DNA from 2 places in the Aliidiomarina minuta genome. Region 1 is predicted to be linked to the other one. Evidence: predicted binding sites of a transcription regulator. Region 1 holds the regulator's gene; the other holds the start of a gene.
The links. The regulator ArgR, encoded in region 1, controls arginine synthesis, uptake and breakdown. The targets are predictions, from matches to a motif close to ANTGAATANNTATTCANT.

Region 1 (15,769 bases):
AATGTGTACCTGGCCTCAGCCGAGCTTTCGGCGGTTGGTGCTATTCTGGGCAAAATCCCGACTCGTGAAGAGTACATGGAGTATGCACAGAACATCGACGCTATGGCTGGCGAAGTGTATAAGTACCTGAACTTTGACCAAATGCCAGAGTTCAAAAAAGCGGAAGATAATGCCAAGTTGAGCATTATCCCGACTATTAACGTTGCCTGATAAACTTACGGGCAATTAACCTTGCTCTGTAAGCTTTAACGGAAACAGTGACAAAACCGGCACTTGGTTGCCGGTTTTTTTATTTTTAGTGCTGCACTATATATTTGTGAATATCAGGCTGCACAAGGGCTGGATCTGGGTTCTTAATTTCCGGATCGGTCTTTGCAAGGTTAATTTTGAGCCTGTCGTCGGCAGGTATTTACATACACTGCAACCAATTTTGGAGGCAATTATGGATCTGACAGCCCTGTCAGGCGTAGCCGCCCCGCAAAATCAGCGGATTGATAAGGAAGATAAGTCGGAAAAGCAGCAGCCAGTGCAGCCGCAACCCATTCCACCGCAGACGATGGCGCAGATAAGCCCTCAGGCGCAGCAAATGGCTGATGCCGAAAAAAGTCTGGGACAGCGTTTCGATGTTCAGAATCTGACTGAGTCAGATTTTGCAGAATTGCGTGATGAACTCAGAGGCAATGGGATGATTTCTGAGCTTGAAGCCGAAGAGTTAACCTCTTTATTTGAGGAAGGGCAGAAGTCTGTTGCTTCGCTAACGAGTGGTTCAGACCAACCCCAGAATCTAATGAATATGCTACAGGAACAGGTTGAAACCGGAAGTGCTGACGACTCTCGTTTGGGTGGCCTCTTCAATTTATTCAACGCTATGGACGTGCAGCAGAGTCAGGTCTGATTCAGGCTTTTAGCCGGTGGCCCCTGATTCGGCCCGATATTATGCAGAATTAGTGTGAAAAGGATGTATAAAGCCCCCTGATGCATTAGCATTAGGGGGCTTTTTATTTTTTAGCCAGCAGTGTGAGGTAGACAAGTGGCAGATAAGATTTGTGTGGTAGGGCTAGGCTATGTAGGCCTGCCGCTTGCAGTTGCTTTTGCAGAGCAATATAAGGTCGTCGGTTTTGATGTTAACCAGCAGCGTATTGAAGAGCTGGGTAAAGGTTATGACCTGACTCATGAGGTTTCTGCTGAGCAATTGCAGAGCGTGGCTGAAAACATTAGTTACAGTGCTGATATTGAAGATGCGCGGGATTGTACGATTTATATTATTACCGTGCCTACCCCGATTGATTCAGCTAATCGACCGGACTTACAGCCTCTTATTCTTTCTTCAAGAGCGGTAGGCCAGGTGTTACAGCCTGGCGACCTGGCTATTTATGAGTCCACCGTCTACCCCGGAGTAACGGAAGAAATTTGCGTACCTGAACTGGAAGGTGTTTCTGGCCTGATCTTTAACCAGGATTTTCACTGTGGGTATTCACCAGAGCGGATTAACCCAGGCGATAAAACCAATACGTTTAAAACCATTATGAAAGTGACTTCAGGCTCGACCCCTGAGGTGGCTCAGCGGGTGGACAAGCTCTATGCATCTGTTGTCACTGGCGGCACTCACCTGGCATCAAGCATTCGGGTGGCTGAGGCGGCAAAGGTAGTCGAAAACACCCAACGGGACGTTAATATTGCTTTAATTAACGAGCTTGCGCTTATTTTTAACCAGATGGGCATTGATACACGTGAAGTGATAGACGCGGCAGCGACTAAGTGGAACTTTATCAAGCTGTTCCCAGGACTGGTCGGCGGACACTGTATTGGAGTGGATCCGTATTATCTGACTTTTAAAGCGGAAGAGCTGGGTTATAAACCAAACCTCATTTTGTCGTCGCGATTAATAAATAACGGTATGGGCAAATACGTTGCCGAGCAGACTATCCGCAAAATGATTGCACAGAGCATTCTTATTAAAGGCTCTCGTGTGCTGATTCTGGGCTTCTCGTTTAAAGAAAATTGCCCGGACATTCGCAATACGAAAGTGGTGGATATTATCAGCGAATTGCGTGACTTTGGTGTGCAGGTTGATGTGCATGACCCCGGCGTGGAAAACAGTGAACTGGAAAAATTTTCAAGCTTTGGTATTTGTGATGACCCGATGCAATGCCCAGGTGAATATGATGCGGTGATTGTTGCCGTTGCTCACGATGAGTATAAAACTTACGGCGATGCGGATTACCAGAAGATGTGCCGCGGCGAGTCATTGATTATTGATGTCAAAGGCATAGTACCCACGCCGAGCTGGCGCCTGTAAGGCGCTTTATCTGAAACCGACAATAAAGAGAAATAAGAATGTCAGATAATCTTACATTTGAGGTGCAGACACCGTGGTATCAGGGTATTCAGGAGCTGGCGCTACGGCTTGCAGTAAGTAAGTTACTGCCTTTGCGAGCATTTTATGCGAAGCCCCCCGCGAGTGTTTCGGGCAAAGAAGGTAAACTGAGAATTGAAATAGTCAGTCACTGCTGGCGTTATTCGCATTTACACGCCTATCAGCTGAGCTCGCTGGTGAATAACCCGCCGCAGAATGTGGAAGTGATTATGACGGTGTTTCACGCGGCCGAAGATGAAGCCACGGTGCAGTTACTGGACTTTTTCGCAACTAAGAAAGTCCCCAATGTGCGCTGGAACTGGCAGCAGATTCCGGCCCCTGATTTATTTCGCCGTGCCATTGGCAGAAACCAGGTGGCTTTAAATACCGAAGCAGATTGGGTGTGGTTCGCCGATTGCGATTTAGTCTTTGGTGATGGTTGTCTGGACGGCCTGGGACAGTCATTACAGGGGCGGGATGATTTTCTGGTATTTCCCCAGCAGGAACGTATTACGCCGCTACTAAGCAACGATAGCCCTATGCTCAAACCCAGTAAAGAACCAAAAGTGGTTTCGGTTAATGTCGAGGACTTTAAGCTCAGAACTTTGGAACGTGCGGTAGGTGCGTATCAGATAGTGCATGGCGATATTTGTCGTGATATGGGGTATTGTAAAGACGTCAGTGCTTATCAGCGACCTACGGACCGCTGGAAGAAGACCTTTGAAGACCGCACCTTTCGCTGGCTGCTGGGAACTCATGGTGTGCCAGTTGAGGTGCCAGGTGTTTACCGCATACGGCATATTGAAAAAGGGCGTTATCACGGTAATAAAGGAGTCACTGGAATGCGTAAACAGATACGTAAAGTACAGGACTCGCAACGGGAGAATTCATGAAAGCACTTATTACAACGCTGGCAGTTGCTGGCTGTACCTTTTTTGCTGGTCAGGCGGCCGCCTATGACCGTATTACTGGTCATCATTTTGCTTCGCGCTCTGAAGTCATAGCGCCGAATGCCATGGCTGCAACAAGCCAGCCCCTAGCGACACAAGTAGCCCTCGACGTTATGCAGGCAGGTGGTAGTGCTGTAGATGCTGCGATTGCAGCCAATGCCCTGCTGGGATTGGTGGAGCCAACTGGAAACGGCATCGGTGGTGACCTTTACGCTATTGTCTGGGATGCTGAGTCTGAATCTCTGCATGGTATCAATGCATCAGGACGTTCACCGCAGAGCCTGACATTAGATTATTTTATTGAAAACGGTTATGAAAGCATTCCACAGCGCGGAGTTTTGCCGCTGTCCGTGCCTGGTGCTGTAGATGGCTGGTTTGAGATGCATGAGAAATTTGGCAAGCTGTCGATGGAAGATATTCTTAAACCTTCAATCGATTATGCCGAACAAGGTTTTCCGGTCACTGAAGTGATTGCTTATTACTTTGAGCGTAACGCCGAGGTGCTTAAGGACTATCCGGGATTTGCTGAGGTCTTTATGAAAGAAGGCCGCACACCGCGAAAAGGCGAGATGTTTAAGAACCCTGATTTAGCTAACACCTACCGGCAAATCGCCAGTGGTGGTCGGGACGCTTTCTACAAAGGCGATATTGCCCGGACTCTGGGGGATTTCGTACAGGAACATGGCGGTTTTCTGAGTTATGACGATATGGCTGCGCATGAGTCGGAGTGGGTGGATCCGGTTTCCACCAATTACCGGGGATATGACCTGTGGGAATTACCACCGAATACTCAGGGCATAGCCGCGCTGCAAATTCTCAATATTCTGGAAGGTTATGATATCGCAGAAATGGGCTTTGACAGTCCTGAGTACGTGCATCATTTTACTGAAGCTAAAAAGCTGGCCTTTGAAGACCGGGCCAAGTTTTACTCCGATACGGATTTTAACGACATTCCGGTGGACTGGTTAATTTCAAAAGAATATGCCAGCGAGCGGGCTCAGTTGATTGACAGTGAGCGTGCCGGCCGCGCTTATGAACCGGGTAACCCTCCGATGAATGGCGATACTATTTATCTGACCGTTGCGGACAAAGACGGCAATATGGTGTCCTTGATTCAGAGTAACTACCGCGGTATGGGTTCAGGTATTACACCAGAAGGTCTGGGTTTTGTGATCCAAAACCGTGCTGAGTTATTTGCGCTGGATACTGACCATATGAACGTGTATGAACCAGGCAAACGCCCGTTTCATACTATTATTCCTGCGTTCGTCACCAAAGACGGCAAACCTTATATGAGTTATGGCGTTATGGGTGGCGGTACGCAGCCACAGATGCATGCGCAGATCCTGATCAATATGATTGATTTTGACATGAACCTGCAGGAAGCTGGTGACGCTCCACGTATATTGCATTCGGGGTCTAGTCAGCCGACTGGTGAAATTATGGACGACGGTGGTGTGTTAAGTCTGGAGAATGGTTTCTCTGATTATACTCGTCGTGAATTAACTAAAATGGGCCACCGCTTACAGGAAGCTGTAGGACCTTATGGCGGTTATCAGGCGATCATGAAGGATCATGAAGAAGGTGTTTACTACGGTGCATCAGAAAGTCGCAAAGACGGGCATGCGGCCGGTTATTAACAAACCGCAAACCGGGATCTGTGCTGAAACCAGCCTGCATGGGCTGGTTTTATTATTGAACAGTAAACCCGGGCAGCTGGATTCGCTACGCGAAAAACTCAGTGGTTTTCCTGAACTGGTAACTAATTTAGACCAGCGTTTTTCGGAAGCTTTGCTCAGTGTAGTCATGGCTTTTGGCACTGAATGCTGGAATCAGTTATGGCCAGCTCACCGACCTCGTCAGCTGGCCACATTTCCAGAAATAGCAGACAGCCACTATGTGCTGCAGGCCACTGATTTTGATATGGTTATTGTGTTGCGTTCTGACCGTGCCGATTGCAATTATTTTGCTGGCCGGGTGCTGCTGGAGTGGTTGGCTCCGGATGTCTGGTTACAACATGAGCAACCCCTGTTTCACTACCTGGATAACCGTAATCTGTTTGGTTTTCCCTGTGTACCGGACAACCCTCATGGGCGCTTGCGTCGCGAAGTCGCTTTGTTAAATGATGAAGACGATGAGTTGCTGGCGCAGGGGAGTTACCTGTATTTGCAGCAGTATGAGCTGGATATTAAAGCCTGGCAGGCATTAACGGTGGAAAAACAGCGGCAGATTATGGGGCGTGAAAAAGTGAGCGGTAAATTCTGGCCTGGAGATCAGCCAGGGCATGCTCGCAAGGCTTCACTGGCATTGAGCGATCCGGGTAACCCGGTACTGGTCTGGCAACAGTTGCCTGCAGCCGACATGCGCAATCAGCGGCAGTTGGATCTGTTATGGAGCCGTAGCCCGGCAGCGATGCAAAAGTGGCTGAAGCGGCGTTTTGTGCCGGATCGGGACGGTTATTGTGACCCTCTACTGGATTATATGCAAAGCAACCTCAACGCGGCATTCTTTGCGCCACCGCTGAACTGGTTTAAGCGCACTTCAGAACAAACAGAACAAACTACACCCGCTCAAACAGAGCTTTGATCTTTGCCAGGGTAAAGTCAATATTCGCCACTTTGATCGGCGCAATGAAAATCGTATCATCGCCTGCAATAGTTCCCAGAACTCCTTCTTTACGGCCTACTGAGTCGAGTAAGCGGGCGATCAACTGAGCAGCGCCAGGAGAGGTGCGGATAATGACCATCACGTCGTTATGTTCGATTTCCAGAACCAGTTGACGCACCGGGCTTTTTGCTGACGGAACACCAAGTTCGGCAGGCAGGCAATAAACCATTTCCTGCCGTGCATTGCGGGTTCGCACCGCACCGTATTTACTGAGCAGTCGTGAAACTTTGGACTGACTTATATTTTGAAAACCCTGTGCTTTGAGAGCATCTACAATTGCAGTTTGTGAACCGTAACGCTCTTCTTTAAGCAGGGCCTTAAAATGTTCTACTAAACTTTCCTGTTGTGCGTTTGCCATATGTTCAGGTCTCGTTATGCTTTATGTTCAAGCATACCTGAACTGCGCTGAAAGGCCCAGTAAAGTGCCTAATTCGGTTGTCTTTTAACGCATGATCCAGTATGGTTTTAGCCCTCTTAACCCCGAGTTAAATGGAGTACATCATGAAAGTAGCAGTGTTAGGCGCCGCCGGTGGTATTGGCCAGGCATTATCTTTATTGTTAAAAACTCAGTTGCCAGCGGGTACCGAGTTGTCATTATTCGATATCGCACCAGTAACCCCAGGTGTGGCTGTTGATCTAAGCCATATACCGACCGCTGTTGATGTGAAAGGCTATGGTCAGGATGATTTAGATGTCGCGCTGAAAGGTGCTGACATTGTACTTATTCCAGCCGGTGTTCCTCGTAAACCGGGTATGGACCGCTCAGATCTGTTCAATATGAACGCGGGCATTATTAAAAACCTGGTGGAAGCAGTTGCTGACAATTGCCCGAAAGCCTGTGTAGGTATTATCACTAACCCAGTAAATACCACGGTCGCTATTGCGGCTGAAGTGCTGAAGCAAAAAGGTGTGTACGACAAGAACAAGCTATTCGGTGTCACTACATTGGATGTTATTCGTGCGGAAACTTTTGTAGCTGAATTGAAAGGCCTTAATCCAGAGAATGTTCATGTGCCAGTTATTGGCGGTCACAGTGGCACTACTATTCTGCCATTATTGTCTCAGGTACCGGGTATTCAGTTTAGCGATGATGAAATTAAGCAACTGACTCATCGTATCCAGAATGCCGGTACTGAAGTTGTTGAAGCTAAAGCTGGTGGAGGTTCTGCAACCCTTTCTATGGGCCAGGCCGCAGCGCGTTTTTGCCTGTCACTGGCAAAAGCGAAGCAGGGTGAAGAAGTTACTGAATATGCTTACGTAGAAGGCGATGGTAGCGATGCCCAGTTTTTTGCCCAAGCAGTTAGACTAGGTACTGATGGTATCCTTGAAATACTACCATACGGCGAGCTTAGTGATTTTGAAACGAAAGCTAAAGCGGATATGCTGGATGGCCTGAAAGGCGATATTCAGACAGGTATCGAATTCGCAAATAAGTAAGTGCGTGTTGAGACTTAAAAAAGGCTCCCAAGGGAGCCTTTTTTAGTGCCTGGGAAACCATTCGAGGAGCTCGTTTAGCGGCATAGGCCTGGCAAATAAGAACCCCTGCATCAGGTTGCAATGACGTGCTAACAGCCAGCGTTTTTGCGCTTCGCTTTCCACACCTTCCGCAATACAGGTTTTGTCCAGATTGCGAGCCATAGCGAGAATAGAATCAATAATTGCTTCATTGGAAGTATCGATACCTATGTCCTGCGTGAAGCTGCGATCTATTTTTATAATGCCAACCGGGAACTCTTTCACATAACGCAGGGAAGAATAACCAGTACCAAAATCATCAAGTAGCAGATGAATACCCAGGTCGCGCAATTCGCGCATAACCGAACCCGCGCGCACGGTTTCTTCAATCAGAATTCCTTCGGTTATTTCGAAGCGTAGCGCACTGGCTGGTAGCTGGTACTCGGCCAGCAGTTGTTCGACCTGAGCAGGCAGATGCGGATAGTCAAGATGACTGACCGAAAGGTTAACGGATAAGTAAAGGTCAGGTTGTATGCGGCGCATCTCAACTAAATCAGCCAGCCCTTGTTGCATAGCCTGATTGGTCATATAAATGATAATACCGAGATCTTCGGCGATAGGAATAAACTTATCTGGGTCTATGAAAGTTTCTTTGTGTTGCCAGCGCAGGAGGAGCTCTACGCCTACCGTATGGTTACTATCAGCTGCGATAATGGGTTGATAATAATTGAGCAGCTGATGATGGCTGGCCGCATGCTTTAGTTCAGTTTCAAGAGCCAGACGTTCGCGAACCTTAATATCCATCTCTTGCTCGAAAATACGGTAACAATTACGGCCTGACCCTTTGGCGTGATACATAGCCACATCGGCGTGTTTTAACAGTTCATCAGTGTTAATACCATGCTCGGGATACAGGGCTATGCCCAGGCTAGGTGAGGTACGTATATGGTGTTGTTGTAATAATACAGGTTCATTAATAGTGTCGATAATGCTTCGTGCGGTTTGCTCTACCTTTTCTGGATTGCTGACATCTCTCAATAGAACAATGAATTCGTCGCCTCCGAGGCGAGCGACGGTATCCTGTTCGCTCAAATAGGTGCTAAGACGGCTTGCTATAATACAGAGTAACTCGTCACCGACGCTATGACCGAGCGAGTCATTGACCTGCTTAAATCGGTCTAAGTCAATGAAGATAACTCCAAATCTTTGTTTTTGCAGAGAGTCATCCTGAATAATGCTAAATACCCGATCGTGCAATAAAGTACGGTTTGCTAATCCGGTTAAGGAGTCATAATTGGCGAGTTTACGAAGTTGTTTTTCTGCTTCTTTTTGAGCACTTATGTTGGTTATTACAACAACATAAAACATTCCCTGATCATTATTATCCAGTACTGCACTAATATTCATCAGCACCGGAGTTTCCTGTTGGTCACCTAATTGAATAACATCCTCCCCACGCCATTGCTCACCGGGCTTTAACGTATTGAGAATGTTCCGGTAATTGCGCAGCCGTTGCTTGCTCATGCGGGTAAAGTCATAGTCTTTAATGTTTTCCATGTCCTCAATCGCGACAGCGTTACAGAATGCTTTATTTGCCGTTAACGGGAGAAAATCTGCATTGAGTAGCAGGACCCAGTCCATGGTTTGTTCGAACGCTTTGCCGAAGAGCAATGCTTTTTCCCGGTTGGCCCTGGCTTCGGTAATGTTTTGAAAGGTGCCAGTAATTCGCTTGGGAATACCACTTTGGTTGCGGCCGGATACTTTGCCAAGATCGGTAAACCATAACCAGCCCCCGTCCTGGTGGCGCATACGGTAAGTGCAAGCGAAGTTTTCTGCAGTGCCTTTTATCAGTTGTGTCCAGCGCTGTTCAAATAGCTTCTGATCCTGTGGGTGGATTAGTTGCAGATGATCGTCAATGGACAGCGGTTCCCGAAAAACGGTATGTCCCAGTTCCTGACGGATTCGATTTTCATATAATTGGTTTTCTTCCTGGTGCCAGTCCCAGACTCCGCTGCCGGTAATGCTCAACGCCAGCTGCAAACGCTCTTCACTGGCCTCTGCGCGTTTTTTATTACGTATTACCTGCTGGTGTTGCTGGTAGCGGTAATATATCAGGAAGGCGGCGATCAGAAGTACAGAGAGTACATATAAACTAATAGCGAGTGGTGAAAAAAACGGATGGTAACCAACTTCAATATAAAGGATTGCGGATTCACCACGGACGCCGCTGCGGCTATCATAAGCATTCACGGTAAGTTGATAAGAACCGGGTTGGAGGCGCGGAAAAGTCACGTATCTGTCTGTGGTTTCCAGTACTGAAAAAGTAGTGGGACCAGAGAGATGATAATCGTATTGGACCCGATGTTGCCGGTCATATTGCAGGGTGGAAACGTGCACGCGCAGATTATTCTCATCGTAATCGAGATGAATACGCTGTTGATTCAGGTTGCGTAAAGGTAAATTGAGCCGTTCCCTGCTGGTTAGCCTGTCGACATCGGTAATGCTAACTTTGGGGGGCTGAGGGCTGCGCTGAAAGTTATCCGGGTGAAACATAGTAACGCCGCGCATGCCGCCATAAGCAATAACACCGTCGTCAAAAAGGCCTGTGGCTCGTGCATTAAATTCATTGCCACTAATGCCGTCCTGATATGTAAATTGTTCAACATGCAGGGTAACTGGGTTTACACGCAGGAGACCACTGTGAGAACTGAACCAGATTTCCCCGTCGAGACCTGGCTGTGCCGAATAGACGGCATTGGTAGGCAGACCATCGGTAGTTTGTAAGCGAAATTTAAACTCCAGAGTGTCATTGTCCAGTACGGCGATACCCGCGCCTTCCATAGTAATCCAAAGTTTATTATCCTGATCAACCAGATGGCTTTCCGGTGCTATATAGGAATACAGCTGATAAGGTTCATGTTGATAAACTTTTTCAAAGGTACTGTCCCTTGTATCGAAGATCCAGAGTTCGCTGGCTAACCCGAGCAGGATCTGGTCAGGGTGACCTTGCCGGGTTCCCAATATATGGTATGCATTCAGTGCATTAAAGCCATCGTCCTGTGTGTCCTTATATATCTTGGCCTGGCCAGTCTGGATGTCATAGCTGACTAATCCGTCGGTGATGAAGAACCATATTTTATGGTCCTCCAGTAAACGGTATCCCCAGCCAAAATCCGCCATAATCTCGGTGGACTCGGTATCGCTGGTGGGTACTTTTTCTATATCACCCGATTCGGCGTCAAACTGAACAATTTCACCCGCAAGATAAAGCCATAACTTATCCGCTACTTGCGGATCGGGGAAAATATCAAAGATTGTACCGCTGGTGAACATCGAGTATTCGTCATCAGACTCAAGGTAGGTTTGTAGCTGATTGTCAGGAGTCAGCATGTTAAGGCCGTTTTGGGTACCTATCCATAAACGGTTATCTATATCCTCGGCCAGGGCCCAGACCACATTATGAGAAAGCTCTTCAACGGGAGCTATTCCGCGCACCAGACTAGTGAAATTTTGCGAGGCAGGTTGCCAGTGGAAGAGTCCGTTAATGGCAGTGCCCAACCAGAATTGCTGATTACTGTCATAATAAAAAGTGCGAATGCTGTTGTCGAAAAGGTTCAGGTTAGCGTCGCTGAAACGCAGCAGCTGTTCGGGGGTTTGCCAGCTTGCGCGATATTCATATAGCCCTTGATGGGTAGCCATATATAAGCTGTTGTCGGTTGCATGTAAATCCCAGATATTCATCTGGCTCTCATGCATCTGTGCTGGTGGCAGCTGATCCTGCTCAGTTATATAGGTGGTTAGTGTATCCAGTTGCCAGGAGTAGAGACCCTGTACGGTAGCCACAAATAGTCGCTGTTCAAATTGAGCGAAAGCCTTAGTGTTCAGCATATCCGGACTCGCGGCTTCCGGGTCGAGGTGCCAGAGGTTAACAGCCGAAAAATCTTCAGGGGTCAGAGCTATTACACCAGCTGAAGTGGCGAGTATAATAATGTCATCAATGAGGTGATGACTGCGAATGATATCCTCAAAATTGCCATCTTCGGTTTGTAGTTCAAAGATTTGGTGAACCTCTTGTGTCTCAGGATCATAAAGGCGCACGTGTGACTCGCTGATGATCAGCAACTGATTCTGATACTCCTTAATAGCTATCACTTCATCAAGCCACCAGTCGTCGATCATGCGTGCTTCAATATGCAGAATAAAATCGTCACCTTGCGGGGGCAGCTGAAATACGCCCTGACTTGGCAGTGCAACCCAGAGACTACCGTCTGAAGTGATATTAATAGTGCTTACATAAGCATCTAGAAATTGATTGCCCGGGCCTGGAACGTGATGAAAACTATAGCCATCATAGCGGTTAAGCCCACCTTCAGTGGCCACCCACAGAAAGCCTTCATGGTCCTTAACAATGCGCGTCACACTATTTTGTGAGAGACCTTCCTGAACGGATAACTGCTGCAGGCGCAGAGTGTTAGACGCCTCACTGGGCAAACTGGCAGACAGGAGTACTAGTACAAGTAGTAAAAAGCGCATTCAGATCCATCTTAATTGTCACAATATGGACAAATATTAACCCGAAAAGGCTAGTTAATATACTTTACTTTTGTTCTATAAATTAGTCCTCTGGCATCAGGCCATACGAGCTGCGGCTATGTCAGCGAGAGCCAGTAATGCTGCTTTATATTCTGTTTCTGGCAGTGCCTGAATAGCTTCTTTCGCTTTATCAGTTTCCTGTTGAGCTCTTTGCTGAGCGTACTTAATGGCGCCAGTTGATTGCATGGTTTGCATAACTTCGGGCAGGCGGTCGCGTTGACCACCATGTTCGATGGCATTGCGGATAACGGTGGATTCTTCTTTGCCGCCATGCCACATGGCGTAAAGTAGAGGTAATGTAGGTTTGCCTTCAGCTAAATCATCGCCTACTTCTTTGCCCATAGCATCGGCATCAGCGGTATAATCGAGGATGTCATCAACCAGTTGAAAAGCAGTGCCCAAATGCCTGCCATAGGCTTGCATGGCCTCTTCTGTGGCCTGGTCCTGTCCAGCTAATACGGCACCCAGCTGAGTTGCTGCCTCGAACAAGCGTGCGGTTTTACTGTAAATCACTGCGAAGTAACGTTCTTCAGTAGTTTCCGGGTCGTTGCAGTTCATTAACTGCATGACTTCACCTTCGGCGATAACGTTAGTGGCGTCGGCCAATACGTCCATTACGCGCATGGATTCCATAGAAACCATCAGTTGGAATGCTCGCGAGTAAAGAAAATCTCCAACCAATACACTGGCTTCGTTGCCAAATTTTGCGTTTGCTGTAGCCCGGCCTCGCCGCATATTTGACTCGTCAACCACGTCGTCATGCAGTAAAGTGGAGGTATGGATAAACTCTATTACTGCGGCCAGGGTATGGTGATGTTTGCCTTGATAGCCCAGCGCACGAGCAGATAACACGGCTAATAGAGGGCGCAGGCGTTTACCACCACCACTGATAATATAAAGACCAAGCTGGTTAATCAGTGCGACATCAGATTGCAACTGAGCCATGATTAACTTGTCTACGGCATTCATATCGGCTTCGCTTAGCTTCTTGATCGTTGCCAGATCCATCATTATTTATTTGTCTCAGAGGTCACCAGTAGGCGCAGATTTTACAGGATCTTTAAGAATTCGCCAGTGTTCAGGGGAGCAGTTTGATAAAGGTTGATTTTTTAGCAATTTACCCTTGCGCAAAGCAAGCTTTTTGCGTAAAATTCGCGCCCTGAATTGAGTTTTAAGCGCCCTGTCGGGGCAGTGGAGAAAATTATGTACGCGGTTTTCCAAAGTGGCGGTAAGCAACACCGTGTCTCTGAAGGCCAAGTGGTACGCTTGGAGAAGTTAGAAAACGCAACGGGTGATATTGTTGAGTTTGATCAGGTTTTAATGCTGTCAAACGGTGATGATGTGACTATTGGTGCGCCTTTGATTAAAGGTGGTAAGGTAACTGCTGAAGTTATCAACCATGGTCGCGGCGATAAAGTGAACATTGTTAAGTTCCGTCGTCGTAAGCATTCACGTACTCAGATGGGCCACCGTCAGTGGTTTACTGAAGTAAAAATCACTGGTTTTGGCGCCTAATTAAGGAGTAACGACAAATGGCACATAAAAAGGCAGGTGGTTCAACCCGTAACGGTCGTGACTCAGAGTCGAAACGTCTGGGTGTTAAGCGTTATGGCGGCGAATCCGTATTAGCAGGTAACATCTTAGTTCGTCAGCGCGGTACACGTTTCCACGCTGGGGATAATGTTGGTGTTGGTCGTGACCACACCTTGTTCGCAAAAGCCAGCGGCAAAGTTTCTTTTGACGTCAAGGGCCCGAACAATCGCAAATTCATTAGCGTTGTTGCTGAATAAGTAACTCGTTAATTGCGAAACATGAAACCCCGCGTTGTCGCGGGGTTTTTTGTTTGCGCTATAGTATTTGGTAATATTCCGAGGCCGTAGGCCTCAAGTTGAAGTGCAGGCAGGTTAGCCATGAAGTTCGTCGATGAAGCAGAAATTAGGGTAGAAGCAGGCGACGGAGGCAACGGTTGTGTGTCTTTTCGTCGGGAAAAGTATATACCCAGAGGTGGCCCCGATGGTGGCGACGGCGGGGATGGTGGTGACGTTTGGCTGCGTGCAGATGAAAACCTGAATACGTTGATTGATTATCGCTTTGAACGGTTTCACCGCGCCGAGCGCGGACAGAACGGAATGAGTAAAAATTGCACCGGTAAACGCGGCCAGGATCTGGAAGTTGCAGTTCCGATAGGAACTCGGGCAAAAGATGTGGACACCGGTGAAGTAATTGGTGATATGACCCGTCATGGCGAGCGTTTACTGGTTGCCAAAGGTGGTTTCCACGGATTAGGTAATACACGTTTTAAAAGCAGTACCAATCGTGCGCCTCGTCAGAAAACCAACGGTACCCCAGGGGAAATCAGACCCTTATTGCTTGAGCTGATGCTATTGGCCGATGTCGGTTTGCTGGGGCTGCCGAATGCAGGTAAGTCTACCTTTATCCGTTCCGTATCTGCAGCTAAACCTAAAGTAGCCGATTACCCCTTTACCACGCTGGTACCTAACCTAGGTGTAGTGCGCCCTGCGGCTCATCACAGCTTTGTTATTGCCGATATCCCAGGTTTGATTGAAGGTGCTGCTGAAGGCGCTGGTCTGGGCATTCAGTTCCTCAAACATCTGGAACGTTGCGGTTTGTTGCTGCACCTGGTTGATCTGGCACCTTTTGATCAGACAGATCCGGCAGAACAGGCACAGGTTATTGTGCATGAGCTGGAAAAATACAGTCCGAAGCTGGCCGAGAAGCCACGTTGGCTGGTACTTAATAAAACTGATTTGCTGAGCCCTGAAGAAATTGCAGAGCAACGCGAGAAGATTGTAAAAGCGCTGGACTGGACCGGACCGGTCTATGAAATCTCTGCCTTGCAGGGCAATGCCCGCGATCAATTAGTATATGAAATTATGCAGTATCTGGAGAGCTTGCCTAAAGAAACCGAAGCGGTTGCTGAAGAACCTGAAATGGTCGAGTTTAAATGGGATGATTATCACGATCGTGAACTGGAAAACGCTCAAGAAAATGACGCAGATGACGATGAAGAAGATGATGACGATGATCATGATGTTGAGGTTATTTACACTAAGGAATAGGGCTTACTGATGCATATTTCACTAGTGGCTGCGATGGCAGCCAACCGGGTAATAGGCAAAGATGGACAGATGCCCTGGCATCTGCCGCAGGAGCTCAAGTACTTTAAGGAAATCACCTGGGGTAAGCCGATTATAATGGGTCGGCGTACCTTTGAGTCTATCGGGCGGGCACTGCCGGGACGACACAACATTGTGATTACCCGTGATCCGGGGAAGCTGCCTGATTCAGTCACTGGTGTGACTTCTATTGATGAAGCGATTGCAGAAGCTGGTCAGGTAGAAGAGATTATGGTGATTGGCGGGGGAGAAATATATCGACAGTTTCTTCCTGTCGCAAGTCGGCTGTATCTTACCTTAATCGATCTCGACATTGAGGGCGATACGTGGTTTCCTGACTATGTATCAGACAAATGGGTTAGTACATTACTCAGGGATGAGCCGCAGAAAAATCCTGAAACACCAGGTTTTTCCGCCTATCTACTTGAAAAATAGCCTAATTTTAAATGGTTACATAGAAAAGCTATGTCGTTATTGAACTATGGGTACGAATAAAGTACTATTTTGAGCGATTTTTATACAAGATTGGGGGCAAGTATGTATAAGGTAGTTACTACTACTATCACCGCAGGTTTAGTTGCACTGGCTGCTTCAGTAGCGTCAGTTCAGCC
Region 2 (15,769 bases), 180 kb from region 1:
ATTTTCTGAGGTATTTTTCAGTAACCATTTTACCAGGCACCGCTAACCACCAGCACCACCGCGGAAGAAATAAAGGCGAGCATGACATTAAGCACCACACCTTCACGGGTCATTTGCTTGATAGTGACCATGTTCGATGCAAAGACAATCGAATTGGGCGCCGTCGCCACCGGCAGACAAAAGGCACAGGTGCAGGCTACCACCGCAGGTATCATTAAGATCTCAAGCGGTAAACCAGCCGCAATGGCGGTAGACGCCAGGATCGGCATCAACAAAGTCGCCGTCGCCGTATTAGAGGTTATCTCGGTCAAGAACGACACCGACAACGACAGCAACAAGACCAGTAACCAGAGCGGTAACACCGTCAGCGCCGACAAAGTATTACCAATAATTTCACTGAGCCCGCTGGCCATAAAACCCGCCGCCAGGCAAATACCGCCAGCAAATAGCAGTAGCACACCCCAGGGAATACTTACCGCACGTTCCCAGGTTAACAAACGCCCACCTTTACCATTAGGCACCAGGAACATCGCCACGGCCCCGGCCAGAGCTACCGGCGCATCGCCCATCATGGGTAAATTGAACCAGTTCATCCAGCCACCGAAAGGTTCACCACGGGTCACCCACAGCGCAACCACAGTACCAAACACCATCAACGCGCGTTTTTCATGCACCGTGAAAGCGCCCACTTCTTTGAGTTCGATAGGTTTTTCCAGTTTCAGCCCCCGGGTTAACCATAGTGCCATGAGTGGCAGACCAATTAAGGTAATGGGCAGTCCATATTGCATCCAGCGCAGAAAACCAAATTCCTCGCCGCTATAGGTTTCATAAACGGAGGCAAAAATAAGATTCGGTGGTGTACCTATAAGCGTAGCGACCCCACCCAGCGAAGCGGCATAGGCAAGGCCCAGTAAAAGCGCGATCTGGAATCTGTGATTGCCCGTTGCTGCGGCTATCGCGGTTGCTACCGGCAACAATGCCAGCACTGAAGCCGTATTCGATATCCACATCGACAAAAAAGCTACCGCCAGCATAAAAGCAAATACAATCAGACGGCCATTGCTGCCACCAATACGGCCCACCAGGCCCAGCGCCAGTCGTTCATGTACACCCGAGGCTTCAATGCCCCGCGCCAGCATAAAAGCCCCCATAAAGAGCACTATGACGTGGTTACCAATCGAAAGAGTGGCTTCCTGGTACTCCAGCACCCCACCCAGAGGCAACAGTACAAAAGGCAGAAAAGAGGTTGCTGGTATGGGAATGGCTTCACTGATCCACCACCAGGCCACCCACACCGTTACGCCCAGTGTCCAGGCCGCTGGTTGCGGCATGCCGAAATAAAAGGCGAACCCATAACTTAAAACCGCGACCACAGGGCCGAGCATCTGATGCGTTGTTTTAGTCATTATATCCCTATTTTTCTTATGCTTTTATCCCCGCAGTATAAACGATAACGATGAGATAACGACGGGGTCAGGGCTAAACCCTCGGGGTCAGGGCTAAAATTCACCATCCGTAGGTGGTGAATTTTAGCCCTGACCCCATGGGTTTTTCCAGCCCTGACCCCGTTTTCCTCCACTTCACCCGGCTAGTTTCTCTCACAAATTTGCAACATTCATCATATAAATACACAATGGAGGGCTGGCTTATTAAGAGCTGGCGGATAAATGCCTCCCGGTAAAAATGCGTGAACCTTGCATATCCATGCAAGTCTGATTATCGTGAAGGGCTCACTTCGGAGAAATAACTATGACCTTATATCAAGCCAACACACGTGCCAACGACGTACGTGACAATTGCGGTTTTGGCCTGATTGCTCAGCTTGACGGCGAACCAAGCCATCGACTGGTACGCCGGGCTATTGGAGCCCTGGACCGAATGACCCACCGTGGTGCTATTGGCGCTGATGGTAAAACCGGTGACGGCTGCGGCATTCAGATGCAGCTGCCGGATTCGTTCTTTCGCGCGATCGCTGAAGAGAACAATTGGAACCTGGGGCGCAAATACGCCATTGGGCAAATATTCCTTAGCCATGATCCGGAACGCCAGGCGCAACAGCGTGAAATTATCGAGCAGGAGCTAACCCAGGAAACCTTAAGCCTGGTCGGTTGGCGGCTCACCCCGAACGATCCCAGTGTGCTGGGTAAAGTCGCGGCGGAAACACAGCCTCATTTAGAACAGGTGTTTGTCAGTGCACAACCTGGCTGGCGTAAAAAAGATCTGGAGCGGCGCCTGTATATGGCGCGCCGTCGCATTGAGAAACGCTTAGCTGAACACGATGATTTTTATATCGTTTCTTTATCCTGCCTGGTGATTGTCTATAAAGGCCTGATGATGCCGGCTGATCTACCGGGTTTTTATCCGGATCTGGCAGATATTCGTATGCAAACGGCAATCTGCGTCTTTCATCAGCGTTTTTCTACCAATACACAACCGCGCTGGCCGCTGGCGCAACCGTTCCGTTTTCTGGCTCACAATGGCGAAATCAATACCATTCAGGGCAACCGACAGTGGGCACTGGCGCGTAGTTATAAAATAAATTCGCCGTTGCTACCCGACTTAAAAGACGCACAGCCTTTTGTCAGTGCCACAGGTTCAGACTCAGCGGGTCTGGATAATATGCTGGATATGCTGCTGGCCGGTGGTATGGATTTATTCCGCGCCATGCGTTTGCTGATCCCGCCTGCCTGGCAGGGCAATCCCACCATGGATGACGATCTGCGCGCTTTCTACGAATTTAATTCTATGCACATGGAGCCCTGGGACGGACCTGCCGGGGTGGTGATGACCAACGGCCGCCATGTGGCCTGCAGTCTGGACCGTAATGGTTTGCGCCCGGCCCGTTATGTATTAACCCGGGATCGTACTATCACTGTGGCATCTGAAGTGGGCACCTGGGACTACGGTTCTGATGAAGTGCTGGAAAAGGGGCGTCTGGGACCTGGCGAAATGCTGGCCGTGGATACTTATAACGGTACCCTTTGGCGCAGCAATGAAATTGATGACGATTTAAAAAGCCGTCACCCCTACCGGGAGTGGCTGGATAAACATATCCGTCGCCTGACGCCGTTTGAAGACTACAGCGACACTGAAATTGGCGATCGCCTGTTTGATGACGCCACTATGGCGATTTATCACAAACAGTTTTTCTACAGCAATGAAGAAATCGAACAGGTCATTCGGGTGCTGGCTAAAGATGCCCAGGAAGCAACAGGCTCTATGGGCGACGACACCCCCATCGCGGTGCTTTCGACCCAGCCACGGCTGCTGTATGACTATTTTCGTCAGCAGTTCGCCCAGGTCACCAACCCGGCCATCGATCCTATTCGTGAACGCCACGTGATGTCACTGGCAACCTGCATTGGCCGCGAACAGAATCTGTTTAATGAGACCTCAGGCTACGCTGACCGTGTGTTATTTGAATCACCGGTATTGATGTACACGGATTTGGACCAGCTCAAGGAATTTGACGATACCCACTACCCCTGGCGCAATTTTGATTTGCACTATGATCCCACCCAGCAGTCGCTGGCAGAGGCCCTGAATGCCTTATGCAACCGGGTCGAAAATGCAGTGCGGGACGACAAAATAGCTATTGTCATTCTCAGCGACCGTGAGATTAAAAAAGGCCTGCTACCTATCCCTGCCGCCATGGCCACAGGTGCGGTGCAGACCCGCCTGGTGCATCAGCAACTGCGCTGCGATTCCAACATAGTAGTGGAAACCGCCTCAGCCCGTGACTCGCACCACTTCGCGGTATTACTGGGACTGGGCGCTACGGCGATCTACCCCTTTCTGGCGTACGAGACAGTAGAACAACTGGTGGCTAAAGAACGCCTGCCCTTAACCGCTCATCAGGCGGTGCTGAATTATCGTAATGGCATTAATAAAGGTCTGCTTAAAATTATGTCTAAAATGGGTATCTCGACGGTATCCAGTTATCGCGCAGCCGGGCTGTTTGAAGTAGTAGGCATTGCCCGCGACGTGCATGAAGAATGTTTCCCGACCTGCAATCTGCGTCTGGCCGGTGCTACCTACGAAGATTTTGCTAAGGATATTCAGCAACTGCACAAACTGGCCTGGCTGGTGCGCAAGCAGGTACCGCATGGCGGCCTGCTCAAATACGTACACGGAGGCGAATACCACGCCTATAACCCGGATGTTGTCACTAGCCTGCAACAAGCGGTGGAAACCCGTGATGTAGCAGCGTATCAGCGTTACTGCGACCATGTTAATAAACGCCCGGTAGCCACCTTGCGTGATCTGTGGCAGCTTAATTACCCGCAGGAACTGCAGGCAGTGGACGTCGAGGACGCGCCGCATTTATTCAAGCGCTTTGACACCGCAGCCATGTCGATTGGTGCCTTAAGCCCGGAAGCTCATGAGTCGTTAGCCATTGCTATGAACCGACTAGGCGGCCATTCCAATTCCGGTGAAGGCGGCGAAGATCCGGCGCGCTTTGGCAATGAACGCAACTCGCGCATTAAACAGGTAGCGTCCGGTCGTTTTGGTGTCACGCCGCATTATTTGATCAATGCGGATATCATTCAGATTAAAGTCGCTCAGGGCGCTAAGCCCGGCGAAGGCGGTCAGTTGCCTGGCGAAAAAGTCACTGCAGAAATTGCCAAACTGCGTTTTTCAGTGCCTGGGGTGACCTTAATTTCACCGCCACCGCACCATGATATTTATTCGATTGAAGATCTGGCCCAGCTTATTTTTGACTTAAAGCAAATCAATCCGTCTGCGTTGATCTCAGTGAAGCTGGTTTCAGCACCCGGCATAGGCACCATAGCCACAGGCGTGGCCAAAGCTTATGCGGATTTGATTACAGTGTCCGGCTATGACGGTGGCACCGGGGCCAGCCCGCTGACCTCGGTTAAATACGCCGGTTCGCCCTGGGAACTGGGTCTGGCTGAAGTTCACGAAGCGCTGGTGGTCAACGGCCTGCGCCATAAAGTACGGCTACAGGTGGACGGTGGTCTGAAAACCGGCTTGGATGTGATTAAAGCCGCTATTCTGGGCGCTGAAAGTTTTGGTTTTGGCACTGCGCCTATGGTGGCTTTAGGCTGCAAATACCTGCGTATCTGCCACCTGAATAACTGCGCAACAGGCGTGGCCACTCAGGATCAGACCCTGCGCCAACAGTATTTCAGCGGCTTGCCGGAAAAAGTAGAAAACTACTTCCACCTGCTGGCTGATGAAGTGCGCGACTACCTGCAAAAGCTAGGTGTCGAGAAACTGGTCGACTTAATTGGCCGTACCGATCTGCTGACCTCGATTGACAACATTGCCACCGAACGCCAGCAACGGCTGGACCTGGGTGCTATTTTAGGCGCCGCGGCTATTCAGTCAGATAAGTCCCTGCACTGTACGGAGAAAAACCCGCCGCATGATCAGGGCAAATTGAATAAAACACTAATGGAAAGCTGCGCCGACAGAGTCGAACATAAACGCGGTGGCGAATTTAATTTCAGTATTCGTAACGACGACCGCTCGGTAGGCGCCAGCTTGTCCGGCCTGATTGCCCGTTACCATGGCAACCAGGGCATGGCAGGCAAACCTATAGTGATTAATTTTGAGGGCACTGCAGGCCAGAGTTTTGGTGTCTGGAACGCTGGCGGACTGCGCCTCAATCTGGTCGGCGATGCCAACGACTATGTCGGTAAAGGCATGGCCGGTGGGCGTATTAGCCTGCGCCCTGCTCAGGGTGTCGCTTTTCAGTCTCACGAAGCCATTATCATGGGCAACACCTGCCTTTATGGTGCCACTGGTGGTCGTTTATATGCGGCAGGTTGTGCCGGTGAGCGTTTCGCGGTGCGCAACGGGGGTGCTATTGCGGTGGTTGAAGGCATTGGCGATCACGGTTGCGAATACATGACCGGCGGTGTTGTGGTGGTGTTAGGCCAGACTGGCATTAACTTTGGTGCCGGCATGACCGGGGGTCTGGCCTATGTGCTGGACGAAGATGGTGATTTTGAGCAACGCCTGAACCCGGAACTGACCGAAGCCCTGGATGTAGATAAAGCTATTCTGGCTGAACATCTGCGCGGTTTTATCCACGACCACCAGGAAGCCACGGGCAGTCAACGGGCCCTGCATATACTGACCCACTTTGACGACTACCTGCCCCGCTTCCGTCTGGTGAAACCTAAGGCCAGTGATATTTCGACTTTAATCGGCCGCCGTGCTCAATCAGCGGACGAATTACGCATACAGGTGATGTAATGACGCGCAATATATACCAGTTTGTAGATGTACGCCGCGTTGACCCGCCTAAGCGCCCGTTAACCGAGCGACGCATCGAATTTGTAGAAATTCAGCACCCGATGGAGCAGTCCCAGGTCAGTGGCCAGGCAGACCGTTGCATCGACTGTGGCAATCCGTATTGCGAATGGAAATGCCCGGTGCATAACTATATCCCTCAGTGGCTGGAACTTGCTGCTGAAGGTCGCATTATTGAAGCGGCCGAGCTGTCGCACCAGACCAACAGCCTGCCTGAGGTCTGTGGCCGGGTTTGTCCGCAGGATCGCCTCTGTGAAGGCGCCTGTACATTGAATGATGATTTTGGTGCTGTGACCATAGGTGCCATTGAAAAATACATCAATGACAAAGCCTTTGAAATGGGCTGGCGCCCGGACTTAAGTGCCGTGCAGCCCACTGGTAAAAAAGTCGCTGTCATAGGCGCCGGTCCTGCCGGTCTGGCCTGTGCCGATGTGCTTACCCGCCAGGGCGTGGCGGTGGTGGTTTATGATCGCCATCCGGAAATCGGCGGCTTATTAACCTTTGGCATTCCATCATTTAAGCTGGAAAAAAGCGTGATGACCCAGCGCCGTGAAATCTTTACTGAAATGGGCATGCAATTTGAGCTCAATACAGAAGTCGGTCGTGACGTGGAGTTTGATCAGTTAGTCAGTGACTATGATGCCGTCTTTATGGCACTAGGTACTTACAAAGCCGTCGATGGCGGTTTGCCCGGGCTCGATTCCACTGGTGTCTACCCTGCCCTTAAATACCTGATTGGCAATACCAGTTCGATCATGCAATGGGAGATGCCCGACTACCCTAAAATCGACCTCGCTGAACAGCGTGTGGTGGTACTGGGTGGTGGGGATACGGCGATGGACTGTGTACGTACGGCTATTCGCCAGCAAGCCACCTCGGTGGTCTGTGCTTACCGACGTGACGCGGAAAACATGCCAGGGTCCCGCAAAGAAGTACAGAATGCGAGAGAAGAAGGGGTGCAGTTTGAATACAATCTGCAACCCACAGAGATTCTGCGTGATGAGAAAAACCAGGTCACGGCGGTGCGCTTTACCCGCACTGAACTGGGCCCGCCGGATGAAGCGGGACGGCGCCGCCCACAGGCGGTCGCCGGCTCGGAATTTGAAATGCCTGCCGATGCGGTAATTCTGGCCTTTGGTTACCAGGCCGAACCACCACAATGGCTGCAAAAACATAAAGTCGACATGAATGAATGGCACCTGATCAGCGCCCATGAAGACAGCGAGTGCGCAATGCAGACTTCGAACCCTAAGATATTCGCCGGTGGCGATATGGTGTTAGGTGCAGATCTGGTGGTCACGGCTATTGCTCAGGGACGTAAAGCCGCCGACGGCATCATGGATTACCTGGAACTTTGATCCCGGTCATAACAAGGGATCGCGGACTGACATAGAATTATCTCAAAGCGTACATGATGAGGTGATTTATGAGTCTATGGCAGGAGTTCTTCCGCGATCCGGTTATCTTCTTTTCGTTTACCGGTTTAGCCATTGTGGTGGGCATGTGTATTTTCTATGCCATTTATTTCTATGTGAAAATGATTAAGTCTGAAAAAAATTGAAACCTGGAATAAATAATAGTTTTGCTCAACTTTTGAAAGGATTATGATTGAGTTAGTGTCTAAAAAAGATACTAACTCTAACTATTATATTCAATTTAAAGGACTAAAAATGCGTAAAATATGCCTCACAGGTATCTCCGCCTTATTGTTTTTATTCCCTTCTTTAGCCGCTGCTTCAGATAACCTGAACCAATGGTATGCTGGGGCCAATGTAAGTCAGATTGACTACGATGAGAGCGGTTTTGATTCTTTCAACCCCATTACCCTGAACGCAGTAGTTGGCCGTAATATAACCCCTTACTACGGCTTTGAAGCCAGAGCTGGTTTCGGCGTTAACGATGACTCTGTGAGCGACGTTTTTGAAGGGTACAACATAAGCTTAGACCTCTCAGTTGATTACATCCTTGGCGTCTACGCGCGCGGCAACCTGCCGGTAAACGAGCGGTTTTCAGTCTATGGACTACTGGGTGTTTCACAAGCAAAAATAACCGCGAAAGCCTCTGTTTCCGGAACGGGTCAATCAGCAAGTGGAAGTTTCAGCGAGAGTGAAACTGATATTTCTTATGGAGTCGGTGCCAGCTTCTCGGTTAACGAAAGAGTGTCTCTGCAGCTGGAATATCTTAATGTGGTAAGTCCTTCTGAATTTGATATAAGCGCTTTATCGCTGGGCTTCTCTTACCGGTTTTGATGTAATCGGTCTGTAGGCCTAAGCTTAATTACCCCAATGCCGGACAGCCAGCATTGGGGTGTTAATAGCAGACTTTGCTAATGCGGTTCCACCCTGCCGTTTTGTCGAACGAAGGGTTCTTATCAAGTCCCCTCTCTCCGCCACATACAAAAAACCCCGCTTGCGCGGGGTTGATTGAAAATAATGTTTGGAGACAATGTCCGCAGCGCTTTGCGCTGCTGAGAGAGGGATTGACTCGGCCCATCCATGGGCCTCGCCCCTTCGGGGTCGCTCCACGTTGTGGAGCGGTCCAAAACGGCTGTCCTGCCGTTTTGTGACATCGTGCCTCCCTGCCGCTCGCCCTGCGGGCGTTACCTACGGTAACGTCCCAAACGGCGTCCTGCCGTTTGGTCGAACGAAGGGTTCTTATCAAGTCCCCTCTCTCCGCCACATACAAAAAACCCCGCTTGCGCGGGGTTGATTGAAAATGATGTTTGGAGACAATGTCCGCAGCGCTTTGCGCTGCTGAGAAAGGGATTGACTCGGCCCCTCCATGGGCCTCGCCCCTTCGGGGTCGCTCCACGTTGTGGAGTGGTCCAAAACGGCTGTCCTGCCGTTTTGTGACATCGTGCCTCCCTGCCGCTCGCCCTGCGGGCGTTACCTACGGTAACGTCCCAAACGGCGTCCTGCCGTTTGGTCGAACGAAGGGCTCTTATCAAGTCCCCTCTCGCCAACAAACAAAAAGAAAGGCCCCACGCTTTCGCGCGGGGCCTTTCTTTTTGTTTGGCGGAGAGAGAGGGATTCGAACCCTCGATACGTTGCCGTATACACACTTTCCAGGCGTGCGCCTTCAGCCGCTCGGCCACCTCTCCATAAGCCGCGTATGGTAGGGAATTCAGTGGCTTTAATCAAGAAAAATCAGTATTAAACGGGCTTTTCGGTGCTATTTTAACCAGTTGACTATTTTCTCACTGCTCCGACGAATAGGGGCGGCGCCGAGGAATACGAGCAGGAAAGCGATGGGCCAGGCTATGTAGAAGGCTCGCCACCACAAAGCGATAAAGTTCTCCACCCAGCCGACGTTGACAAAAGTGATAAGCCCGGTCATTAAAAATGACATATACACTGACATCAATAGTGGAAAAATAAGCTTTTTTATTAGGTTAGAGATCGCCGTACCCTTCTTTGTAGCTTGGGAAAATAAAATGAAAACCGGTTTCACGTAAACGGGTGTTATTGCAGCGCTTACTGCCACGAGGCCCTACTTCGGAGCTTTCGGCCAAGTCCTGAGTATCGAGCCCTAAATGCTGGGCTAACCAGAGTACGAAGTCGCGTTGTTTCACGGGTTCGTTGTCGCTGGCTAAATACAAATCGTCGAGTGACAGCTGCATGTCATAACGTCCAATCAGGTGCGAGAGAACACTGGCGACATCGCGGGAATGGATACGGTTGGTCCAGCTGGGTCGTAAGGTAATGTCACCACTGTATAGACTGGCTACCATGCGTTCGCGGCCTGGGCCGTAAATACCACTTAATCGCACTATCAAAGGCTGACAGGCGCTTTCGCGTAACAGTTGTTCAGCTTCTAATAAGCGCTTGCCGGTGAATTTTTCAGGTTCGGTGGGCGACTCTTCATCCACTTCTTCGCCTTCTTTCTGGCCGTAAACGCTGGTACTCGAAACGAAAACGACCAGTGGTTTATAATCATCCGGTTGTTCGGCGAGGCTTTCTTTTAACGCGCGCAACGGCTGCACGTAACCCTCTTCATAACCCTGGTCACTGAATTGCGTGGGGGTTAAGGTCAACACTATCACTTCAGGGGTGCGCTGTAACAACGCGTCCCAGTTGGCTTTAACTTTAGCGTCACCAGCTACCACTGGCCAGTCGCCGTGGTGTTTATCCGGGTTGCGCCTGACGCCAAGAACACTGAAGTCCTGCTGTTGCAATAAAGGTTGTAACTGAGAGGCGATATCGCCGGCCCCCATCAATAACGCAACTTTAGCCATAGTGGTTCCTTATTTGAAACTTATTATTTTAGGTTTCGAGCAAACTCCAGCATACGATTCAACGGCTTCATAGCTTCTTTACCCAGTTCAGGGTCGACATGAATTTCATGTACTTTGCCACCGGTGCTGAGGGCGTTCTCAATGGCTTCTAAGCCGTTCATTGCCATCCATGGACAATGTGCACAGCTACGGCACGTTGCGCCGTTACCGCCGGTTGGAGCTTCAATGAAGGTCTTCTCCGGAGCCTGTTGCTGCATCTTATAAAAAATACCTTTGTCTGTAGCCACTATAAACATCGAATTAGGCAGGGTCTGGCTAGCCTTGATCAGTTGCGACGTGGAGCCTACAGCATCTGCCAAATCCACCACAGCAGCGGGTGATTCAGGATGCACTAAAACCGCGGCTTCTGGATATTGCTCTTTAAGCGCTATCAAAGCCTGCGACTTAAATTCGTCATGCACCACACAGGCGCCCTGCCACATGACCATCTCGGCACCGGTCTGCTTAGCAATATAACCGCCAAGGTGTTTGTCCGGGCCCCATAAAATTTTCTTACCCTGACTATCCAGGTGCTCGACCAGCTCCAGCGCCATGCTGGAAGTCACCACCCAGTCAGCGCGGGCTTTCACTGCGGCAGAAGTGTTTGCGTAGACAACTACGGTATGGTCCGGGTGTGCGTCACAGAACTCACTGAATTTATCTGCCGGACAACCTAAATCCAGCGAGCAGGTCGCTTCCAGCGTAGGCATGAGCACGCGTTTTTGCGGCGTCAGAATTTTGGCTGTTTCGCCCATAAATTTAACGCCGGCAACGATTAACGTTTGCGCTTCGTGCTCCGCACCGAAGCGGGCCATCTCCAGCGAGTCAGAAACGCAGCCGCCGGTCTCTTCCGCCAGCGCCTGAATATCGGGATCGGTATAATAGTGAGCCACCAGCACAGCATTTTCCCGTTCAAGCAGAGTCTTGATACGGCTGATATGCTGAGCTTTCTGCGCATCCGTTAATGGCTTGGGTTTCGCCGGAAAACTATAATTCAGGTCATCCAGAGTCTGTACTTCTATCATAGTGCCTTCGCTTTGCTTGCGTGATACGCATAAATTCAGGTTACCCATTCATTATACGTAAATTTGCTATAACGATCACTTGGGGGCGGATCTTTATTTTTTCAAGGTTGAAAAAATGCTGAGGGGCACAAACAAAAAAGCGCCGGCAGGTGCCAGCGCTTTCAAAATAAGTGGTGGGTCGTGCTGGATTCGAACCAGCGACCAATTGATTAAAAGTCAACTGCTCTACCAACTGAGCTAACGACCCACACAAAAGGTGGTAGCTACAAGGAAGAAAGTGGTGGGTCGTGCTGGATTCGAACCAGCGACCAATTGATTAAAAGTCAACTGCTCTACCAACTGAGCTAACGACCCACATTGTTCCTGTGCAACGGCGGCATAGTTTACTAAAATCGCGCCTGCTTGCAACTATAAATAGTAAAAAAATTGCTGTTCGCTTATTTTTGCAACGAATCGGCTGTTTTTAGTACTTAATTTAACTTTATATTAACCAGCGGGCCGCTTCTGACTTACAAATCTTCTAAACGGGATCTGGCCAGCGTAGCCTCGGTGCTGTCCGGATATTCATTAAGCACCTGCTCAAAACGGCTCTCGGCTCGGCCATCGTCGCCTTCGTTCTGTGCGATAATGCCTAGTTTTAACAGACAGTCTGCCCGTTTACCGGAATCACGATGATTATTTACTACTTCTTCAAAATGCTGACGCGCCTGAGAGTAGTCGTTCCGTGCATAGAGTAGCTGACCTAACCAGTAATGAGCATTACCTAAATACTCAGAATCAGGAAAGGTATCGATAAACGCACGAAATTCAGGAATAGCCTGCTCATACTGACGATCTTCAAGTACCAGCGCTATTGCTCTGTCATAAGCCTGGTTTTCACTGAGATCATCGGAATAAGCCATAGATAATTGAGTATCACCCTCTGTAGACAGGGTGGGAGCGGCAGCAGCGCGTTCGCTACGCACTTCGCTTACCCGGCGTTCGATTTCCTGGTACAGGTCGCGTTGACGCTCCAGTACCTGTTCAAGCTGATGGGCGTGTTCTTCGGTAACACCGCGTAACTCACTGACTTCACGCTGTAATGCGCCTAATTGCTGCATCATACGAGCCTGGGATTGACCACGAGACTCCAGCAGACGCTCCAGGCGTTCAATTCGATTTTCCAGTGAGTCCTGCGCGTGAGCAGCACTGATAACGGGTGCGGGGCTTTGGGCCAAGGCTACGCCAGTAAAGGCGAGCGCTATTAATACACTGGTTATTCTCATGCTGTTTAATCCAACTTAGATCAAGATCAAAGTCGCCGGTACCAGCCTGAGACTGATACCGGCGTGAAGCCCGATTAGTATACTAAAACCGCACGGCGGTTTTGTGCCCAGGCGTTTTCATTGCTTTCACGTACCAGTGGCTTTTCTTCGCCATAAGAAACGCTTGAGATTTGTGAAGATAACACGCCCAGATTTTGCAGGTAGTCTCTTACAGAGTTCGCACGACGCTCACCCAGAGCAATGTTGTACTCTGGTGTACCGCGCTCATCAGTATGGCCTTCAATCACCACGTTGACTGATGGGTTGCTGACCAGGTAATCCGCGTGAGCAGCCAGCATCTCTGAGTATTCACCGTCAATAGTGGAGTCATCAAAGGCAAAGCTAACCGTATGTTCCTGACGTAACTCGGCATAGCGCTCCTGACGCTGTTCTTCAGGAGTCTGAGCACGGTCAGCAGCACCTGTTTCCACGCCACGGCGTTGTTCTTCACGAGCCTGTTCGCGGGTTTCACGTTCCGCTTCTGTCTCAGCAGTCGTGTCTTGAGTCGAGCTACATGCTGCCAATGCTAATACTGGCAGGATGAAAGCGAAACTTTTTAATAGTTTTGTAATTTGCATTCCGATTTCCTTTTATACTTTCAATGTAACACTTAAAGCAAAGTGCTGACTTATTTTACGACTTACAAAAACGGTGACCATGCTGGAGCCTTAACTTCGCCTTCACGGGAAGGCAGCCGAGCCCGGAAACGTCCGTCTACAGATACTAACGCCAGTACTTGTTGATTACGATAGGTTGTACTATAAATAATCATACTTCCGTTAGGTGCCAGGCTAGGAGATTCATCCAGGCGTGTTTCCGTTAGAACCTGAAAATTACGACCCGATGGAAAATCCTGCTTAGCGATATGATAACGACCGTTGCTACGGTTTACCATAATTAAATTGCGTCCATCCGGGGTAACCGAAGCTCCCAGATTAGACTCTCCGTTAAAGGTCAGGCGACTAATATCATTTGAAGCTATATCAACCTGATACACCTGTGCTCGCCCTCCTCTCTCTGATGTGAAAACCAGTTTATTTCCATCTGGTGTCCAGCTCGGTTCGGTATCTATCCGCCAATGATTGGTTATCCGACGCAGGTTTTCCGTTTCTACATCAATTACATAAATATCAGGTGCGCCGTCTTTAGACAAGACCATAGCAATTTTCGAACCATCTGGCGACCAGGCTGGTGAGCCGTTAATTCCCGCGAAAGACGTTAACCGCGTACGCTCCGTGCTGTAAATATCCTGTATAAATATTTCAGCCGTGCGGTTCTCAAAACTCACATAGGCAAGTTTGGTACCATCCGGCGACCAGCTGGGTGACATTAAAGGTTCTGGTGAGCGTAGGAGTACGCGTTCATTGTATCCATCATAATCTGCCACAATCAGCTGGTACGGCAGGTCCGCATCATGATCTACATAGACATAAGCAATGCGTGTCATAAAGGCGCCCGGTTCACCCGTCAGGGCTTCATACACGACATCGGAAACCCGGTGCGCATACTGGCGAAACTGACCGTCGTTTACCACTGACGAGCGACCTTCAATGATGTGATCATTACTGGCAACCAGCTGACCTTCGCGTAACGATTGCGCTTCGCCACCTGTGATCTGACCACGGAGCACATCGATTAATTCATAACTGACCTGGTAACGACCTATTGAGTACTCACTAACACGACCAATCAGTACCGCTTCCACACCCAGTTGTGACCATTGCGCATAGTCAATTTCCGCATCTCGGGAAGGTGTGCCTGGCATGTCATCAATGGAAATCGGATTAAAACGACCACTACGCATTAAATCAGCGGTGATAATTTCAGTCAGGTCCCCTGGTTTTGCACCGGGACCTTCCCATTCAAAAGGCACAACCGCTATCGGCCGGGCACTGTCGATACCTTCAGTAATGACAATTTCCAAGGCAGCTTCGGCCTTGCTGGCGATCAGCAAGAATAGCGAACTGAACACCACGACCAGGGTTAAGCTTAATTGTTTCATTGGAGTATTATCACCTCTGTATTAAAATTCCGGTTCAATGCGTAACCGAACCTGGCTCATCTGCTCATACACGGCCGGGTCTTCAGACACTGGTAAAGTACCAGCACGTAAAGCCGCCGCGCGACCTGCTTCGCAAACCGCTCTGTCACCCTCACCGATCTGCACGTTGGTTACAAACCCCGTACGTGACAGACTTATCAATAACACACAGGATTGATTGCGCATTGACGAATCAACGATTAAGTTGCGTTGAATTGCTTGACGAATCAAGGCCTGATAGCGTTCAACTTCGGTTTGCACTCGTTGCGAACGGGCCTGTTCGCGACGTGCCCGTTCCTGCGCTAATTCTTCTTCTAACTGTTGCTCGCGTTCAGCACGTTCGCGGGCTTCAGCTTCGCGCCGTTCCTGTTCCTGGCGCTGACGTTCCTCTTCCTCACGACGCCGCTCTTCCTCTTCCCGACGGCGTTGTTCTTCTTCCTGGCGTCTTTGCTCAGCGGCTTCTTCTTCCTGTCGGCGTCGTTCTGCCGCCGCTTCGGTTTCACGTTCAGCCTGCTCGGCTTCTTCGCGTATGCGCTGCTGTCGGGCCTCGGCTTCCGCCTGTTCCTGCTCGCGCTGCTCTCGTTCGCGTTGAGCCTGCTGTTGCTCTTGCTGCCGACGTTGCTCAGCTTCCTGCGCACGGCGTTCTAATTCAGCTACCCGTTCTTCTTCCGCCCGCCGCGCATCTTCCTCGCGCTGGCGAATTCGCTGCGCCTGCGCTTCAACCTGAGAGGCATCTACTGCAGAGGCACGCACAATCTCGACCTCTCCGGCAACCTCAACAGGCCGATCTGAATCCGAGTCAAACTCAAAGCTGATCAAAAAAATCAAAGCAATGGCCAGATGA

Region 2: a site for ArgR is predicted at 1,694-1,711, ahead of gltB (glutamate synthase large subunit). Genes of this name have one in related genera too.

The regions. Positions count from the first base shown of each region.
Region 1 is NZ_PIPL01000001.1:1,504,486-1,520,254, reverse strand. Features, by position in the region: gene acnB (bifunctional aconitate hydratase 2/2-methylisocitrate dehydratase) at 1-210, shown strand, start outside; gene CWE09_RS07245 (hypothetical protein) at 443-895, shown strand; gene CWE09_RS07240 (nucleotide sugar dehydrogenase) at 1,031-2,299, shown strand; gene CWE09_RS07235 (glycosyltransferase family 2 protein) at 2,338-3,249, shown strand; gene ggt (gamma-glutamyltransferase) at 3,246-4,946, shown strand; gene CWE09_RS07225 (Dyp-type peroxidase) at 4,882-5,892, shown strand; gene argR (transcriptional regulator ArgR) at 5,867-6,331, opposite strand; gene mdh (malate dehydrogenase) at 6,475-7,410, shown strand; gene CWE09_RS07210 (EAL domain-containing protein) at 7,453-11,961, opposite strand; gene ispB (octaprenyl diphosphate synthase) at 12,058-13,029, opposite strand; gene rplU (50S ribosomal protein L21) at 13,225-13,536, shown strand; gene rpmA (50S ribosomal protein L27) at 13,554-13,811, shown strand; gene cgtA (Obg family GTPase CgtA) at 13,932-15,101, shown strand; gene folA (type 3 dihydrofolate reductase) at 15,111-15,593, shown strand; gene CWE09_RS07180 (DUF3718 domain-containing protein) at 15,696-15,769, shown strand, end outside.
Region 2 is NZ_PIPL01000001.1:1,320,522-1,336,290, forward strand. Features, by position in the region: gene CWE09_RS06300 (complex I subunit 5 family protein) at 1-9, shown strand, start outside; gene CWE09_RS06305 (SLC13 family permease) at 30-1,406, opposite strand; gene gltB (glutamate synthase large subunit) at 1,750-6,225, shown strand; gene CWE09_RS06315 (FAD-dependent oxidoreductase) at 6,225-7,640, shown strand; gene CWE09_RS06320 (DUF3149 domain-containing protein) at 7,709-7,843, shown strand; gene CWE09_RS06325 (porin family protein) at 7,953-8,531, shown strand; tRNA gene CWE09_RS06330 (tRNA-Ser) at 9,295-9,382, opposite strand; gene CWE09_RS14380 (DUF2798 domain-containing protein) at 9,454-9,765, opposite strand; gene CWE09_RS06340 (sugar nucleotide-binding protein) at 9,674-10,516, opposite strand; gene nadA (quinolinate synthase NadA) at 10,540-11,580, opposite strand; tRNA gene CWE09_RS06350 (tRNA-Lys) at 11,752-11,827, opposite strand; tRNA gene CWE09_RS06355 (tRNA-Lys) at 11,859-11,934, opposite strand; gene ybgF (tol-pal system protein YbgF) at 12,090-12,845, opposite strand; gene pal (peptidoglycan-associated lipoprotein Pal) at 12,920-13,462, opposite strand; gene tolB (Tol-Pal system beta propeller repeat protein TolB) at 13,525-14,886, opposite strand; gene tolA (cell envelope integrity protein TolA) at 14,908-15,769, opposite strand, start outside.